DNA from 2 places in the Micrococcoides hystricis genome. Region 2 is predicted to be linked to the other one. Evidence: predicted binding sites of a transcription regulator. Region 2 holds the regulator's gene; the other holds the start of a gene.
The links. The regulator LexA, encoded in region 2, represses DNA repair genes until DNA is damaged. The targets are predictions, from matches to a motif close to TCGAACANNTGTTCGA.

Region 1 (7,927 bases), on a different contig from region 2:
AATACTGCAACTGCCGCAACGTGAACTCAGCCATAAACACCTCTGATGTTTGAGGTAGATAAATTTTGCTTTCGATTATACAAAGTGTCACCCAAACTGGTGACAGTAACCTGCAAGGAGATGTGACATGACCACGCACCACACCGGCCCCCACATCGTGGCCCTCGGAACCTCCGGCGGTCCACGCTGGTGGAAAGGCGGCAACCGTACCGGCATCGCCACCGCCGTCGTTTTGCCCAACGGAGACTTCTACCTGGTCGATGCCGGCTCCGGAGTCGGCCGCCGCCTCGAACAAGCCGGACTGCCCCTGCACAAAATGCGCGGCATCTTCATCACCCACCTGCACTCGGACCACACCGTAGACCTCGCCTCCCTGGGCATCTTTGGGCTCTATGAAATCGAGGGCAAGACCGACAAACCCATCCCCATCGTCGGCCCCGGCAACCGCGGCATGCTGCCACCGCTATCCAAGTTCGCCACCGAGGAACCCAAGATCGTCAACCCGGAGAACCCCACCCCGGGCACCGCGGAAATGTTCACCAAGCTCATGGAAGCGTACGCCACGGACCTCAATGACCGCATCATCGACAGCCGCCGGGCCAACCCGCTGGACCTGTTCGACCCCCAAGACGTCGTCGTCCCAGCCGAAACCGGATTCCACCCGAACGAGAACATGACTCCGGACTGCGAGCCATTCCTGGTGTTCGAAGACGAACAGGTCAAGGTCTACGCCACCTTAGTGGAGCACCCGCCAATCGCCCCGGCCTTCGGCTTCCGCTTCGAAACCGCCGAGGGCTCGGTCGCCTTCTCCGGTGACACCACCTTCACCCCCAACATGATCACCCTCGCCAAAGACGTGGACCTGCTCATGCACGAGGCCATCGACTTCGACTTCATTGAGGAACTCTACGGGGGCCGCACCGACGAGCTCTCTCGTGCCTCGAAGGAACACCACTATAAGTCCCACACCTCGGTCGAGGACGCCGTCCGGGTCGCCCAAGAAGCCGGCGCCCGCCGCCTGGCTCTGCACCACCTGGTGCCGGGACTGGATCAGACCAAAGTCTGGGAACGCGGCCGGAACCACTTCGACGGCGAATTCTTCGTCCCCGAAGACCTCGACGCCATCTCCTTCGCGCGCGACTAACTTTTCTTAGTAGGTGAGACGGCCCGACACCACAGAACCCGTGGTGTCGGGCCTTGTCATGGGGGCGTGAAAAACTTTCTTTCCCGGGCTTGACACACCTGTGTATGAAATGTGGATAATTCCCCCTCAGACAGACAAGTTTTGCCTCGCATAGCAGAGAACTTGAGTGAACGCGAACTGAGATTCAGGTGAAAAATGTGAGCAAAAATATTTTCTGTCCACACGTCCACAATCGCCGGATCCTTGTAAACACAGGGAAGTAGCCAGTATCTGTGCGCAAGGTGGAAAACTATCCACAGTCTTGTCCACATCATCCACAGCGCGTTCCACAAGCTATCAACAGGCAACCCACAACCCCTGTGGATAGTCAGCTGGATTATGGGGATAACTCGGGTTTAGGGTAGTGGCAGAAGTCCCTCTTGAGACCCCCTCACACCCTTATCCTGTCGGTGCTTACCGGCAGCATTAAAGGTCTTGGGGAAACTAATCGGTGCCGACCAGCCAGGACGTGAACGTTGACGATCTCCCACTATGAAACGGGCGTAGCTTCCGCTGAAAACCAGAGCCGCAAACCGCCTCAGGACATGGTGGCAGAACAATCCGTCCTCGGCGGTATGTTGCTGTCCCCGGACGCCATTTCGGCCGTGGTCGAGGTCATCCGCGGGGATGACTTCTACAAGCCGGCACACGAGATGATCTACGAGGCCATCGTGGACCTCTATGGCCGTGGCGAGCCGGCCGACGCCATCACCGTCTCCGACGCCCTCACCAAGCGCGGAGAGCTCCAACGGGTCGGCGGCGCCGCCTACCTGCACGAGCTCATCGAGTCCGTCCCCACCGCCGCCAACGCCCAGTTCTACGCCGAAATCGTGGCCGAGCGCGCCGTACTGCGCCGCATGGTCAGCGCCGGCACCAAGATCGTCCAACTCGGCTACGCCCAGGACGGCGAGGTCGAGGACCTCGTCAACCGCGCGCAATCAGAGATCTTCGCGATCGCCGAACGCAACCAGGCCGAGGACTACGTCGCTCTCTCCGAGATCATGGAAGCCACCGTCGATGAGATCGAGGCAGCCGGCAGCCGCGGCGCCGGCGTCACCGGTGTGCCCACCGGCTTCTACGAACTCGACGAACTGACCCAAGGCTTCCACGGCGGCCAAATGATCGTCGTCGCCGCCCGCCCAGCCATGGGTAAATCCACGTTTGCGCTCGACGTCGCCCGCTCCGCCGCTATCAAGAACAACATGGCCACCGTCATCTTCTCCCTGGAAATGGGTAAGTCGGAGATCGCCATGCGCCTGCTCTCCGCCGAGGGCACCATGTACCTGCAAGACCTGCGCAAAGGCTCCATCAAAGACGAGCAGTGGGGCAAAATCGCCGCCACCGTCGGCAAACTCAACGACGCGCCACTGTTCATCGACGATTCGCCGAACATGTCGCTCATGGAAATCCGCGCCAAATGCCGCCGCCTGAAGCAGAAACACAACCTCAAACTCGTCGTGCTCGACTACCTGCAGCTGATGTCCTCGGGCAAACGCGTGGAATCCCGCCAGCAGGAAGTCTCCGAGTTCTCCCGCGCACTGAAACTGCTGGCCAAAGAACTCGATGTCCCCGTCGTCGCCCTCTCGCAGCTGAACCGTGGCTCCGAGCAGCGCCCAGACAAGCGCCCCCAGGTCTCCGATCTGCGCGAATCCGGCTCCATCGAGCAGGACGCGGACATGGTCATCCTGCTGCACCGCGAAGAGGTCTACAACAAAGAAACCGAACGCGCCGGCGAGGCGGACATCATCATCGGCAAAAACCGCTCCGGCCCCACCGCCAACATCGTCGTCGCCTTCCAAGGTCACTACTCGCGCTTCTCCAACATGGCCTCAGAAATGCCATCGGACTCCACCGGCGGTTTCTAATCGTTGACCAACGCCAGCACCACACAGCCCGGCCCCGCCGCCACCCCGCCACGTAGCCTCTACACCTCTGCCGCGTCGCTGGCCGCTGCCCTCGGGCTGGTCGGCATCGCCTACGGTGTGCAAGCGGTCGAGGGCGGCTTCCCACTCTGGTTCGCCCCACTGTTGGGCACCATCGTGCTCGCCGGCTCAGCAGAAATGCTCTTCGTGGGCCTCGTAGCCGCCGGCACCAACCCCTTCTTTGCCGCACTCGCCGGACTGACCGTGAACATCCGCCACCTGCCGTACGGAGTCTCCGTCCGCCGCTTCCTGACCCACAAATGGCCGCAGCGTGCCGCAGAAATCCACGTGATGAACGACGAGGCCGTCGCCTTCGCCCTCGCCCATCAAACCAGCGGTTGGGGCCGCCGCGCCTACCTGACCGAAGGCTACATGATGCTCACCGCCTGGCCCCTCGGGGCCCTCGCCGGTGGTCTCCTTGGCCGCTTCGTCCCACCCGAAACCCTCGGCCTCGACGCGCTCTTCCCCGCCGCCATCCTCGCCCTGGTGCTCCCAGCCCTGAAACGCCCTGAATTCCGTCTCATCGCCATCATCGGCATCGCACTCACCGCCGTCGGCACCTTCATCGTCCCCGCCAGCATCGGCCCGCTCGTCGCACTGCTGGCCCTGCCGCTGATCTTCCTGCCCGGCCAAGCCGCCCGCAACGCAGACAACAAAGCAGCTGCAGCCGAAGGGGAGGGCGCATGACCGAACTCATCAACCCCACCGTGATCGCCGCCGTCGCGCTCCTAGCCATCGGCACGTTCGTTCTCCGGGCCCTCGGCCCAACCGTTGGCGGCAGACTCGAAAAGCGCCCGCTCCTCAAACGCGCCGTACAAGCTGCCACCTACCTGCTGCTGATTGGCGTCAGCATCACCGCAACCCTCGGCTCGTCCCTGGAAACGTTCAGCGTCGCCCGGCTTTGCGGCGTCCTGACCGGCGGCATCCTTGCCTGGCGCAAGGCCGGCTTCCTCTGGATCGTTGTCGCAGCCAGCGCCACCACCGCGATCCTGCGCCTCCTCGGCCTGCCGTAACCACATAAATGGAACATACATGTGGATAATCAGAGCCAAAATCACCCTTTTGGATGAACTGAAATACCATTCTGATCAAGCAGAAAGGGCTAAAGGTGGGCGAGGGAAACTTCGAACAAGTTTCGAAAAACTCTATATTTATACGAACACATCTTCTATTATGAATGTATGAGTCAAACACCCACCCACCACCAGTCGCACCCTCATCGGCGGCCCTCGCGGGGGATTTTTGGTAGCAAGGCTCCCGACGACGAGGCTCCTGCCGGGACCTTGTCAACGACGCGGGATACCGGCTCCACCCCGGCCGACGCCATGGCCCGCGAAACAGGACGTTCCGGCCCAAAAACTTTAGCCGGTTGCGGGTTCTGCACCGAGGTGGCCTCGCACGTTGGATTCATTGATCGCAAGACAGGCCAGCCGCCAACCATCTCTAGCGCTGCCGAAGGCTTCGCCGTCATCGACAAGATTCAGAATCTGAAACGGTGGATCCAAGCGGTGGAGTTTGTCGCCGTGACAGCAACAGCCGAGCACGCCTTTCTGCAAAAGAATCCGCGTTTAAACCCGACCGACATTGGTGCTGACTACCTGCAAGACAGCAAAGATGACTGGGCGATCAAGAACTTTATCTCGACGCTCGCCACCCGACTCGGTCTCGAGTTTGCCCAAGCTCGGCGCATCCTCCGCGATGGATTTCACCTTGTCAATGACCTCACCGAAACCCTTGACTCCCTGAGGGACGGCCAGATCACAATCGCGCAAGCTCGGGAGATCGTTTTCCAGTTCGACGCCATGCGCGCCGCGCCAATGCCCTCGACGAACCAACCTGCCGACCCCGCGCCATCTTCCGAACAAGGCGAATTGCCCCTGACGCCAACCGCTGTGCCCCAACCGGAACCTGAAGCGCAGACAGACGCTCCGAATGCCGACAGCGCAACTGACACAACGCTTCCACCCGTGCCGGAAACTCCAACAGCGGAGCATGAGCCGCCGGCAACCCATTTGCCGGCCCCAATTGAGACCAAGAGCAAGGAACTTGAGACGGAACTTCTCGGCGCTGCCAAGCATCTGGGCGGACGGCGTTTCAAAAACCATGCACGAACCCTACGCGAGCAAAAGGCCCCAGAATCGAAAGCCAATCGAGCCAGGATCGCGGTCAAACAACGCCAGATAAACATCTCCGATGCCGGCGATGGCATGGGGCGGCTCACCGCCTTCATGCCACTGGACCGATTGGCGATGCTCGACGCAGAACTTGATGGTCGCGCCCGATCTATTCTGCGGCGTAGCGAAACGCGGCGCGGTCGAAGCTACAAGCAGATCCGCGCAGATGAATTCGCAGAAATCATCCTCTTTGGTGCCGGCCAAGTATCTCTCTCCGGCGAAGATACCGCAGGAAAAACAGCAACCATCGTTCCGGCTGAAGAACACGGCCAACCTGTTCTGGATGGTCTTGAAGAGTACGCTGTCGACGTCAGCGCACATGCAGCTGATCGGGCCTTGGTCCCTGGAACCGGCTTGGGCTCTCGGAGCAAGATCATCGTGACGATCCCAGTAGAGTTACTCATCAGCGCCGGTGGCTACCTGACCGGCGAAATGCTCAACGCGGCCAGACACCTACACCCGGAACTGATGAAGCTTGCTCAGCTCAACCGGAACAAGATCGAGCAGGGCGAGCAACCCTACCTCGGTCAGTTGCCGTACGGCGTGCCGAGTCCACACGCCCACGGATACGGGCCAATTGCACCACAGGCTGCACTTGAACTAGCCGCGCAAGCTTCGCAGTGGACCACCATCATCACCAACCCGGTGACCGGGGTTCCGATCGGAGTTGGCAAGAAGAATTACCGGCCAACCCAACTCATGCGGATACTCTTACAGCTCAGAGACCAGTATTGTCGGGTGCCCGGATGCCACAAACCGGCTATCGCCTGCGAGATCGACCATTTCCAAGGTTGGGCCAAAGACGGTGGAACCGACTTAACCAACCTGTGGCATCTCTGCCACGAACACCACGGGCTGAAAACAGCAGGTGTGTGGAAGTTCCGGCAAGCAATGCACGGTCAGAGTGGTGACATCGAGATTGTCTTACCCGATGGTCGAGTCCTGACATCGCCGACTCCCGAATTCGAGGCAGGAAAACGCTTCGACGTTCCGTAACGAAGCCGAACAACGCCGAACAACTTCGCCGGACAGGCTTTAAGTCTGAGCTTTCGAGGTCACACCCGCTTCAAGATCCAACAAGAAGCGCTTGACGTCCGTGCCGCCGCCAAATTCTCCAATGGATCCATCGGTGCGCACGACCCGGTGGCAAGGAAAAATCAACGGAATACGGTTATTAGCGCACGCGGAACCCACAGCGCGAGCACTGCCCGGAGCCTCCACCAGTCGGGCCACTTCAAGATAACTCTCCGTCTGGCCGTACTCGATCTCCTGAAGATGCTTGTACACCTTCTCTTGAAACTCCGTCAGGGAAGGGGAAGCTTCCACCTGAACCGAGAACTCACGGCGTTCGCCGGCGAGGTATTCATGAACTTCGTCGATCAGCTGGCGTCCCACGGCGTTGACTTGGTCCACCTCAACACGGGCGATGGGCGCCTCAAACTCGATAGCCAATTCTTTGAACCGAGCCAGAGCATCCTGACGTTCGAAGCACAGCTGCAAAACGCCCTGGTTACTCACTGCGGCAAACAACTGACCAATCTTCGTTGGGAACGAGAAGTAATACAGTCGCCGGACTCGTTGCATGATCGCCTCATCTCACATGTGCTGATACCTATGAGCTTAACAACTACAGGTGAATCGAAGAAGATCCGTGCCTTGTGACCTTTACGAACCTGCCTGCTGCAGCAGATGATCTGGCAAACGCCCACCCGGGGCGGCAGCGCGAATCTCCAGAAGCTCACGCGCGTGAGCGGCCAAGACTTTGTCTTCCTCAGAAACCGGAGTCCACGGCCTGATGGGCACTGCGGTACCGGTCTCGTCGCGAGCCACCATCACGGTCAAGCAGTACGTGGTCAGCTCCAAATCGTCTGCCTTGGGATCCCCGGAACGCACATGCACCGCCACATGCATACCCTTGTTACCGGTGTACACGAGCCGGGCTTCGACCTCCACCAGATCCCCAATGTGCAGGGGACGGAAGAACTGAACGCCGCCGGAAAAGACGGAGACGGTAGGTTTACCACACCAGCGGGAAGAGCATACATAGGCGGCCTCATCGATCCAGCGCATGACAATACCGCCGTGAACCTTCCCACCCCAGTTCACATCCGTAGGCGCTGCCAAGAAGCGCAACTTCACGCGCTCCGCAGTGCCAGCGTCGGTGAAACTGACCTTCTCGCCAGAAGCCTGAATCTGGTTGCGCACCTCAATGCGGGAAAGCGCGTACTCCAGCTCGCGTTTAGCTTCCTCATCGGCGGGTTCCAGCTGCCGCACCGGAGAAGGCTTACCGTGCTCATCCACGGACACGAACACCACGAGGCAGGAGGAACGCATGTGGACTTCACCGGAGCGCGGGTCACCGGAGGACACCACGGTCTTGATGTGCATGCTGGTCCGGCCGGTGTAGACCAACTGGGCGCGGACCTCCACCATGTCCCCGACGTCGACGGGATCCTCGAAGTGAATGTTGCCCACGTACGCGGTCACGCAGTAGGTTTTGGCCCAACCGACGGCGGCAGCGTAGGCGGCCTTGTCCACCCACTCCAAGACGGTGCCGGCGTCAACCGAACCGCTAAAACCGGCGTCGGTCGGAGCGGCTAGGAAACGGAGCGTGACTTCGGTGTTGTTCGGGGTGTTCATAGCCGGAC
Region 2 (7,927 bases):
CTCGGCGGCGGTATCGGTGGCCGTGGTCCTGGTGAAACCAAGATCGAGTTGGACCGGCGCCGGATTCGTGCCCGCATGTCGAAACTCAAAAAAGAGATCGCCGCCATGGAACCGGTGCGTGAAACCAAACGTGCGAGCCGGCGCCGCCACGCGGTACCGTCGGTGGCGATTGCCGGTTACACCAACGCTGGTAAGTCCTCGCTGTTGAACCGGTTGACCGATGCGGAAGTCTTGGTTGAGAACGCTCTGTTCGCGACCTTGGATCCGACCGTCCGTAAGAGCCAGACCCCGGATGGCATTGGCTACACGCTCACCGACACGGTCGGGTTTGTGCGCCTGTTGCCGACGCAGCTGGTGGAGGCCTTCCGCTCAACGCTGGAAGAAGTCGCCGATGCTGACCTCATCCTTCACGTGGTCGACGCATCGCATCCCGACCCAGAGGGCCAGATCGAAGCGGTTCGCTCCGTCTTCCGTGACATCGATGCCCACAACATCCCGGAAATCATCGTCCTGAATAAGGCTGACGTGGCAGACCCGATGGTGGTCCAGCGCGTCCTGAACCAGGAAACCCACGCTGTGGTGGTCTCCGCACGAACCGGCGCCGGCATCGACCACCTGCAGGAAATTATCTCTGATCTGATCCCGCGGCCAGATCTTGAGATGGACCTCTTGGTGCCTTACACCGACGGGGACGTGGTCTCTCGGCTCCATGCGGCGGACGTTGAAATCCTGACGACCGAGCACCGTGCCGAAGGGACCGCGATGCGGGTGAAGGTGCGGGCCGAGCTGGCCGGAGAGTTGAGCCAATATCAGGATGCCTAATCTGGTGTGGACAACCCTAGACCGTCGGTGTGGCCACGTAGACTGGAGCAATGCCTCAATCTGCTGCTGACTCCCAACCCGCCACGGCCACGTATTCACCGTCGCAGAAAGTGGCCTTGGAGTGGCTGCAGGAAGCTGTCGACGGGTTAGGCGGACAAGAACGACCCGGTCAGGTCACCATGGCCGCCGAGGTCGTCGAAGCTATTGAGAAAAACCGGCACTTGCTCGTACAAGCCGGGACCGGTACCGGTAAGTCTCTGGCCTATCTAGTACCGGCGCTGCATCACGCCATGAACAGCGACAAGCCCGTGGTGATCTCCACCGCTACATTGGCGTTGCAGTCTCAGGTGATGAGTCGTGACCTTCCCCGGTTGTTAGATTCGCTTGAAGACAAGCTGCCACGGGAGGCAGTAACCGCGCTCGTTAAAGGGCGGTCAAACTATGTTTGCCGCAACAAGCTCGCCGGCGGCTTTCCTGAAGACGAGGGGCAAGAAGCCCTGATCGGTATGCTCGATGATGGTGCCGCCGTTCCGTTGACGGAGCAGACTCCGCAGGCAGCCACGTCCTTTGGCTCCGGATTGAGTGAGCTAGGCGAGCAGATCCAACGCCTGCGTGCGTGGGCAGCGGAAACCGAGACCGGCGACCGCGATGATCTCTCTCCCGGAGTTTCGGATCGTGCTTGGCGGCAGGTTTCCGTCAGTGCTCGGGAATGCTTGGGCAGCAAATGCCAGTTCTACGACGAGTGCTTCGTCGAACAGTCACGCGCACATGCGGCAACCGCTGACATCGTGGTGACGAACCACGCGCTCCTAGCATTCAGCGCCATTGAAGGATACGGGGTCCTTCCCGAACACGATGTTGTCATCATCGATGAGGCCCACGAACTCCAAGACCGGATCACCACCTCGGTGTCTACCGAGCTTTCCGCGGCGGCAATGAAGGCCGCCGCCACGAGTACCCGCAAGCACACCTCGGTCTCTCCAGCCTTGTTAGAAGAGGCCATCAAAGACTTCGAGAACGCCTTCAACGCAACTAGTGACGGGTTGCTCGAGATGGGGCTGAATCAGGCCCAAGAGGCTGCTTTGGCTGCCGTGCTCAGTGCGACGCGCACCCTGCTCTCGGATACGAAAGATTCAGGGAAAGACCAAGATGCCGGCCGGCAGGTGGCTCGGTCTCGACTCCAAGCTGTGTACGATGCGGCCGACCGGGTCATGAACTCGGCCCAAGGAATCACTGGCAGCGCTGCGCGCGCGGCAGGTCCTGCCCATGAGGCCCTCTGGCTGACTCGGCCCCGGACGCATGTGCCAGGCAAGGGCTACCAAGATCCAGATCCAATGACGCCGCCACAGTTGTGGGTCGCTCCGATTTCCGTTGCAGGGCCTTTGAAACAGGGTCTGTTGGAGGATCGTACTGTCATCTTGACCAGCGCTACGTTGGCGATTGGGGGCGACTTCGCCTCGGTGGCGGGCAGCATCGGGTTGAGCCGGGAGGAAAGCTCACGCTGGCGTGGGCTGGACGTGGGATCCCCCTTCGACTACCCGAGACAGGGAATTCTGTATGCCGCCCAGCACCTGCCGGAACCAACACAACAGCGTTCCCCGGAAAGCCTGAGCGAAATCAGAGACCTCATGGAAGCCAGCGGGGGAGGTGCCTTAGGATTGTTCTCCTCGATCGCCGCGGCAAAAGAGGTGACGGCCTATATCCGCGATGAACTGGACATGCCGATCTTGTGCCAAGGCGAGTCCAGCATGGCAGACCTGATCCGTCGTTTTTCCGAGGACAAGGACCTGTCCCTGTTCGGCACCATGAGCCTGTGGCAAGGTGTCGATGTTCCCGGGGACGCATTGCGGCTGGTGATCATTGACCGGATTCCGTTCCCACGACCGGATGATCCGATGTCTAAGGCGCGCTCGCTGAAAGTTGCCCGTGCCGGGGGAAATGGCTTCCTGACGGTGTCTGCAACGCATGCGGCCATGCGGCTCGCTCAAGGGGTTGGGCGGCTCATTCGAAGCAGCGACGACCGTGGCGTCGTAGCCATCATTGATTCACGGATCGTCAAGAAGTCATACGGCGGGTTCATCAAGTCGGCGCTACCGGATTTCTGGTCCACAACAGACCGCGACAAGATCTTACAGGTGCTCAAACGCCTGAGCAGCTAGCGGTTGCCCTTACTCCGGGTTCTCAGACTGAACGCAATACGGAGACGACTTTGCCCATGATGGTTGCGTGATCACCAAGAATGGGCTCGTAGTTGGTGTTCTGCGGCAAGAGCCAAGTGTGGCCATCACGCTGGCGGAACGTCTTCACAGTTGCTTCGTCGTCGAGCAAGGCCGCGACAATGTCGCCATTGTGGGCATCCTGTTGTTTGCGAACGACGACCCAATCTCCGTCACAAATGGCCGCGTCGATCATGGAGTCTCCTGAGACCCGGAGCATGAAGAGCTCGCCGTCACCGGTGATCTGTTTGGGTAGCGTCATGACATCTTCGACTTGCTGATCAGCCAAGATCGGTCCACCTGCGGCGATGCGGCCCACGACGGGTACCTGGACCTGTTCGGCTTCGGTCGCGAGTGTGTCGGTCGTTGGTACATAGCCGCCATCGCCCAGCCAGCCACGAGGCATATCCACATTCGAAACTAGGTGATCCCGGTCGGCAACTGCTTGGAGCGGAATGGGCTGTAGAGCATCATTGATCAGTTCGAGAGCGCGGGGCCGGTTCGGATCGCGACGAATGTACCCCATCTTTTCCAGCTGTTTGAGCTGGTGAGTCACGGAGGAGAGGGAGGCCAACCCTGCGGCATCCCCGATTTCACGCATGGATGGCGGATAGCCCCGATCAGCAATCTCCGTCGCGATATAGGTCAAGATGGTGCGCTGACGATCACTGAGCTTGTTCTTGTCTCCGCGTGCTCCGCGTGGGCGACCAGCCATTGAGTATCTCCTTGCGCGAGGTTCTTATCCTGTCGGTGGGCCTTGATTTCCTTGAAATATGCCTAGCACAAGGCTACCGAAAATCGTACGGATATGAAAGGTATCTTCGAACGACACTCGACATTGTTCGAAACTTTGTGCTAGAACTTTTATAGAACAAGACATCGAAGATATGTTCGAAGTCGGTGTTGGTTGGAGGAGTAAGAACTCCAGCTGACGCAGAAAGGATCGTTACAATGGCAACCGCTACTACCGCATTGACATTGACCCGCCGCGGCCGCTTCCTCTTCCGGGGCATGCCGTTACTGGCAGCCATCATCGCCGCCTTGATCGTGATGATGTACCTGTTTGCGGCCCAAACGAACCAAGCCCAAGCTGTCGGCTCCGTTGAAGGCGTCCCGACGAAGCAGGTCACGGTATACGCCGGAGACACCCTGTGGGATATTGCATCTGCTGAGCGCCCAGATCAAGACGTGGCTGTCACCATGATGCAAATTGAGGAGCTGAACGGTCTGGACAAGAACCCACTTCAGCCGGGCCAGAGCATCGAGGTTCCGACTCCATAACTTCTCCGAATGGGTAGTGCCATGAAACTGATCTACCCTTGTATGTGTGAGTCAGCAAATCAATCCCACCCCCGAAACTCCAGAAGAAGCAGCTGCGCTGCAGGAGCTATTGGATCTATTGCCGCTACGTGATGATCTTCGCGGCAAGAGTGCTTACGGTGCACCACAAATCGATGTTCCGGTGCAACTGAACACGAATGAGAACACGCACCCGGTCCCGCAAGATGTTCAGGACGCTGTGGTGAAATACGCCGCGGCTGCTGCCGCGACGATGAACCGCTACCCGGACCGTGAATTTGTAGAATTGCGCGAAGCACTTGCGCTCTACCTGGGACACGACCTGACCAAAGAGCAGATTTGGGCCGCAAACGGTTCCAATGAAGTTCTCCAGCAGATCATGCAGGCCTTCGGCGGGCCAGGGCGCAAAGTGCTGAGCTTCGCTCCCACATACTCGATGTACCCCATCCTGGCTAGCGGGACAAACAACGAGTACATTGCTGCTCCACGAGCCGAAGATTTCAGTCTCAGCCCCGAACACGCTGCCGAACAAGTGCGGCTACACCAACCCCACATTGTTCTGTTGTGCTCGCCTAATAACCCCACCGGAACTGCGCTGGGCCTAGATGTTGTGGAGGCTGTGTACGAGGCAACCGAATCATCCAACTCCATTGTGGTCGTGGATGAGGCCTATGCAGAGTTCGCGCTAGCAGGTACAGAATCTGCGTTGAACATGCTTCAAGGTCGGCCGCGGCTCATTGTGACACGGACGATGTCAAAGGCCTTCGCGATGGCGGGGGTACGTCTTGGCTATTTGGCGGCCGCCACCGAGGTGACAGCGGCTCTGCGTTTGGTACGTTTGCCGTACCACTTATCAGTTATGACTCAGGCAACGGCCCTTGCGGCCCTGCGACACAGCGGATCCTTGCTGGCTAACGTCGAGGACATCAAGCGGCAGCGCGATCGCATTGTCACGGGCTTGTCCAGCCTTGGCTTCACTCCTGCGGTATCCGACTCCAACTTCGTGTTTTTTGGTGGTGTTGAAGACAACAAGCAGCTCTTTGAGAGCCTGCTGGCCAAGGGCGTGCTGATTCGAGATGTCGGCATCGAAGGCTTCATGCGCGTCACGGCAGGAACCGAGGCGGAGACAACCCGTTTCCTTGAGGCCTTAGCAGAAATCGTTGGCTAGCGCAGTCAGAGACTAGAATAGAAGCAGTCTTTAGCTAGCCGTTGTGATGTGAAAGAAGAGATGAGCGCAGAAAAACTTGCTGGTCGTCGCGCCAAGATGCAGCGAAACACCAGTGAATCACAGGTCTTTGTTGAATTGGATCTGGATGGCACGGGCCAAGCAGACATCAGCACTGGGGTCCCTTTTTACGACCACATGCTGACCTCGCTTGCCAAGCACTCCCAGATGGACCTGACTGTTCAGGCCACCGGAGACGTCGAAATCGACGTGCACCACACGGTTGAAGATGTGGCCATCACGCTGGGTGAAGTTTTCCTCGCAGCACTAGGCGACAAAAAAGGCATCCGCCGCTTCGGCGAAGCGACAGTGCCGTTGGATGAAGCCCTCGCTAATGTCGTTGTCGACATCTCGGGTCGTCCCTACGTGGTGCACGAAGGCGAACCAGAAGGCCAGCAGTACCACCTCATCGGCGGTCACTTCACTGGTTCCATGACCCGCCACGTGTTCGAGTCCTTCGCCTACCACGCGCAGATTTGCTTGCACGCCCACCTGATTCGCGGCCGGGATCCACACCACATCGTGGAAGCCCAGTTCAAGGCCTTGGCCCGCGCACTGCGAGCTGCCGTGGAAGATGACCCCCGAATGACCGGCATCCCTTCGACCAAGGGTGCGCTCTAAATGGGCCGTCCTGAAGTAGTCGTCCTCGACTACGGGGCGGGCAACATTCACTCCGCCATGAACGCACTGCGTCATGTCGGAGCCAATGTAGAACTATCACGTGACTCCAAGGCCATCTTGAACGCGGACGGCCTGTTGGTCCCTGGCGTGGGAGCTTTCGGCACCGTAATGGAAGACTTGCGGGCCTCCGGTGCACCACGTTGGATCGGTCAGCGCATCGCCGGAAATCGTCCAGTGATGGGTATCTGCGTCGGACACCAAGTCTTCTTCGAGCGCGGCGTCGAACACGGTGTGCAAGCCGAAGGACTCGGTGAATGGCCTGGCGTCGTTGAGCAGCTGGATGCCCCGATGCTGCCACACATTGGCTGGGATTTCGTATGCCCACCGGCCGAGTCAGACATGTTCGAAGGGGTCGCCAATGAGCGGTTCTACTTCGTCCATAGCTACGCGGTGCAGAAATGGGACTTCGAGGTGGGCAACCCAAAGATCAAACCACCACAGGTGACATGGGCCCACCACGGCGTCGACTTCATCGCGGCCATCGAAAACGGTCCACTGTGGTCAACTCAATTCCACCCAGAAAAATCCGGCCGGGCCGGTCTGCAGCTACTGCGAAACTGGGTAGAAACGCTGTGACAGACTTTCCCCTCGCCTCCAGCCTCTTGATGGCTCTGGGCGGCCTGCTCATCGGCGGGGCGTATTCGTTCTGGAAGCAGGACTTCCCCCGCTGGGTGTCCATTGGCTTCGGAGTTTGCGCAGTCTTATCCTTGGTTGCCGCATGGGCTGTCGCCCAGTAAGTTCACGCCGCACACACCACCACCACACATTGGGAGAACCATGACCCTACACACCAAACTCGAACTTCTTCCGGCCGTTGACATTGTGGATGGCCAAGTGGTCATGCTGCATCAGGGGGAAGCTGGGTCTGAAACGATCTACGGAAATCCTGTTGACGCGGCCGTCCAGTGGCAGGAGCAGGGGGCTGAATGGTTGCACTTGGTCGACCTTGACGCGGCCTTCGGACGTGGTGCCAACCGGGAGGCGATCGCACGGATCGTCGATGAGCTCAACATCAAAGTGGAACTCTCCGGTGGACTGCGCGACGACGCCTCTCTGGAGCAAGCCTTAGATCTTGGGGTGACCCGAGTGAACATCGGCACCGCTGCCTTGGAAAATCCAGAATGGACCGCGACCATCATCAAAAAGTTCGGTGACAAGATCGCGATCAGCCTCGATGTGCGGGGTGAGAAACTCTCCGGCAGAGGCTGGACGAGTGAAGGCGGCGACATTTGGGAGACCATCAAACGACTCGAGGATGCCGGCTGCGCGCGCTACGTGGTCACCGATGTCATTCAGGACGGCACCCTGCAGGGCCCCAACATTGACCTGCTGACCAAAGTTACCCAGCACACGGACAAACCAGTCGTGGCCTCCGGCGGGATTTCCAGTCTGGAGGACATCCGTGCCCTGCACGCGCTTGTGCCCGCTGGTATCGAAGGCGCCATCATCGGCAAAGCATTGTACGAGAACAAATTCACCCTCCCGCAGGCACTGACCATTGCCAACGGTGACGATGTCTGAATCCCAAAAACCTAACGCGAACGAACGAAACAGCGGTTTTTCCGAAGGGCTAGCGGCACCGGGGAGCAAAGCGCTGCCCGGGCATATCCAGGCTCGCCTCGACAGGTTGAAACTGACCCCTGGCGGAGCCGTCGACTCGGCCGGCATCCCTTGGGAAGGCCGG

Region 1: ACFFFR_RS08510 (HNH endonuclease signature motif containing protein) is a predicted target of LexA. The motif match lies at 4,261-4,276, and genes of this name have one in related genera.

What each region holds. Positions count from the first base shown of each region.
Region 1 covers NZ_JBHLUB010000030.1:106,880-114,806, reverse strand. The annotation lists gene ACFFFR_RS08535 (LysR family transcriptional regulator) at 1-34, opposite strand, end outside; gene ACFFFR_RS08530 (MBL fold metallo-hydrolase) at 128-1,144, shown strand; gene dnaB (replicative DNA helicase) at 1,660-3,048, shown strand; gene ACFFFR_RS08520 (AzlC family ABC transporter permease) at 3,052-3,792, shown strand; gene ACFFFR_RS08515 (branched-chain amino acid transport AzlD family protein) at 3,789-4,118, shown strand; gene ACFFFR_RS08510 (HNH endonuclease signature motif containing protein) at 4,287-6,275, shown strand; gene ACFFFR_RS08505 (methylated-DNA--[protein]-cysteine S-methyltransferase) at 6,315-6,863, opposite strand; gene ACFFFR_RS08500 (acyl-CoA thioesterase) at 6,945-7,919, opposite strand.
Region 2 covers NZ_JBHLUB010000004.1:22,641-30,567, reverse strand. The annotation lists gene hflX (GTPase HflX) at 1-822, shown strand, start outside; gene ACFFFR_RS03515 (ATP-dependent DNA helicase) at 873-2,981, shown strand; gene lexA (transcriptional repressor LexA) at 3,004-3,753, opposite strand; gene ACFFFR_RS03505 (LysM peptidoglycan-binding domain-containing protein) at 3,990-4,319, shown strand; gene ACFFFR_RS03500 (histidinol-phosphate transaminase) at 4,417-5,505, shown strand; gene hisB (imidazoleglycerol-phosphate dehydratase HisB) at 5,566-6,183, shown strand; gene hisH (imidazole glycerol phosphate synthase subunit HisH) at 6,184-6,819, shown strand; gene ACFFFR_RS03485 (CG2302 family histidine operon protein) at 6,816-6,980, shown strand; gene priA (bifunctional 1-(5-phosphoribosyl)-5-((5-phosphoribosylamino)methylideneamino)imidazole-4-carboxamide isomerase/phosphoribosylanthranilate isomerase PriA) at 7,021-7,764, shown strand; gene ACFFFR_RS03475 (SseB family protein) at 7,757-7,927, shown strand, end outside.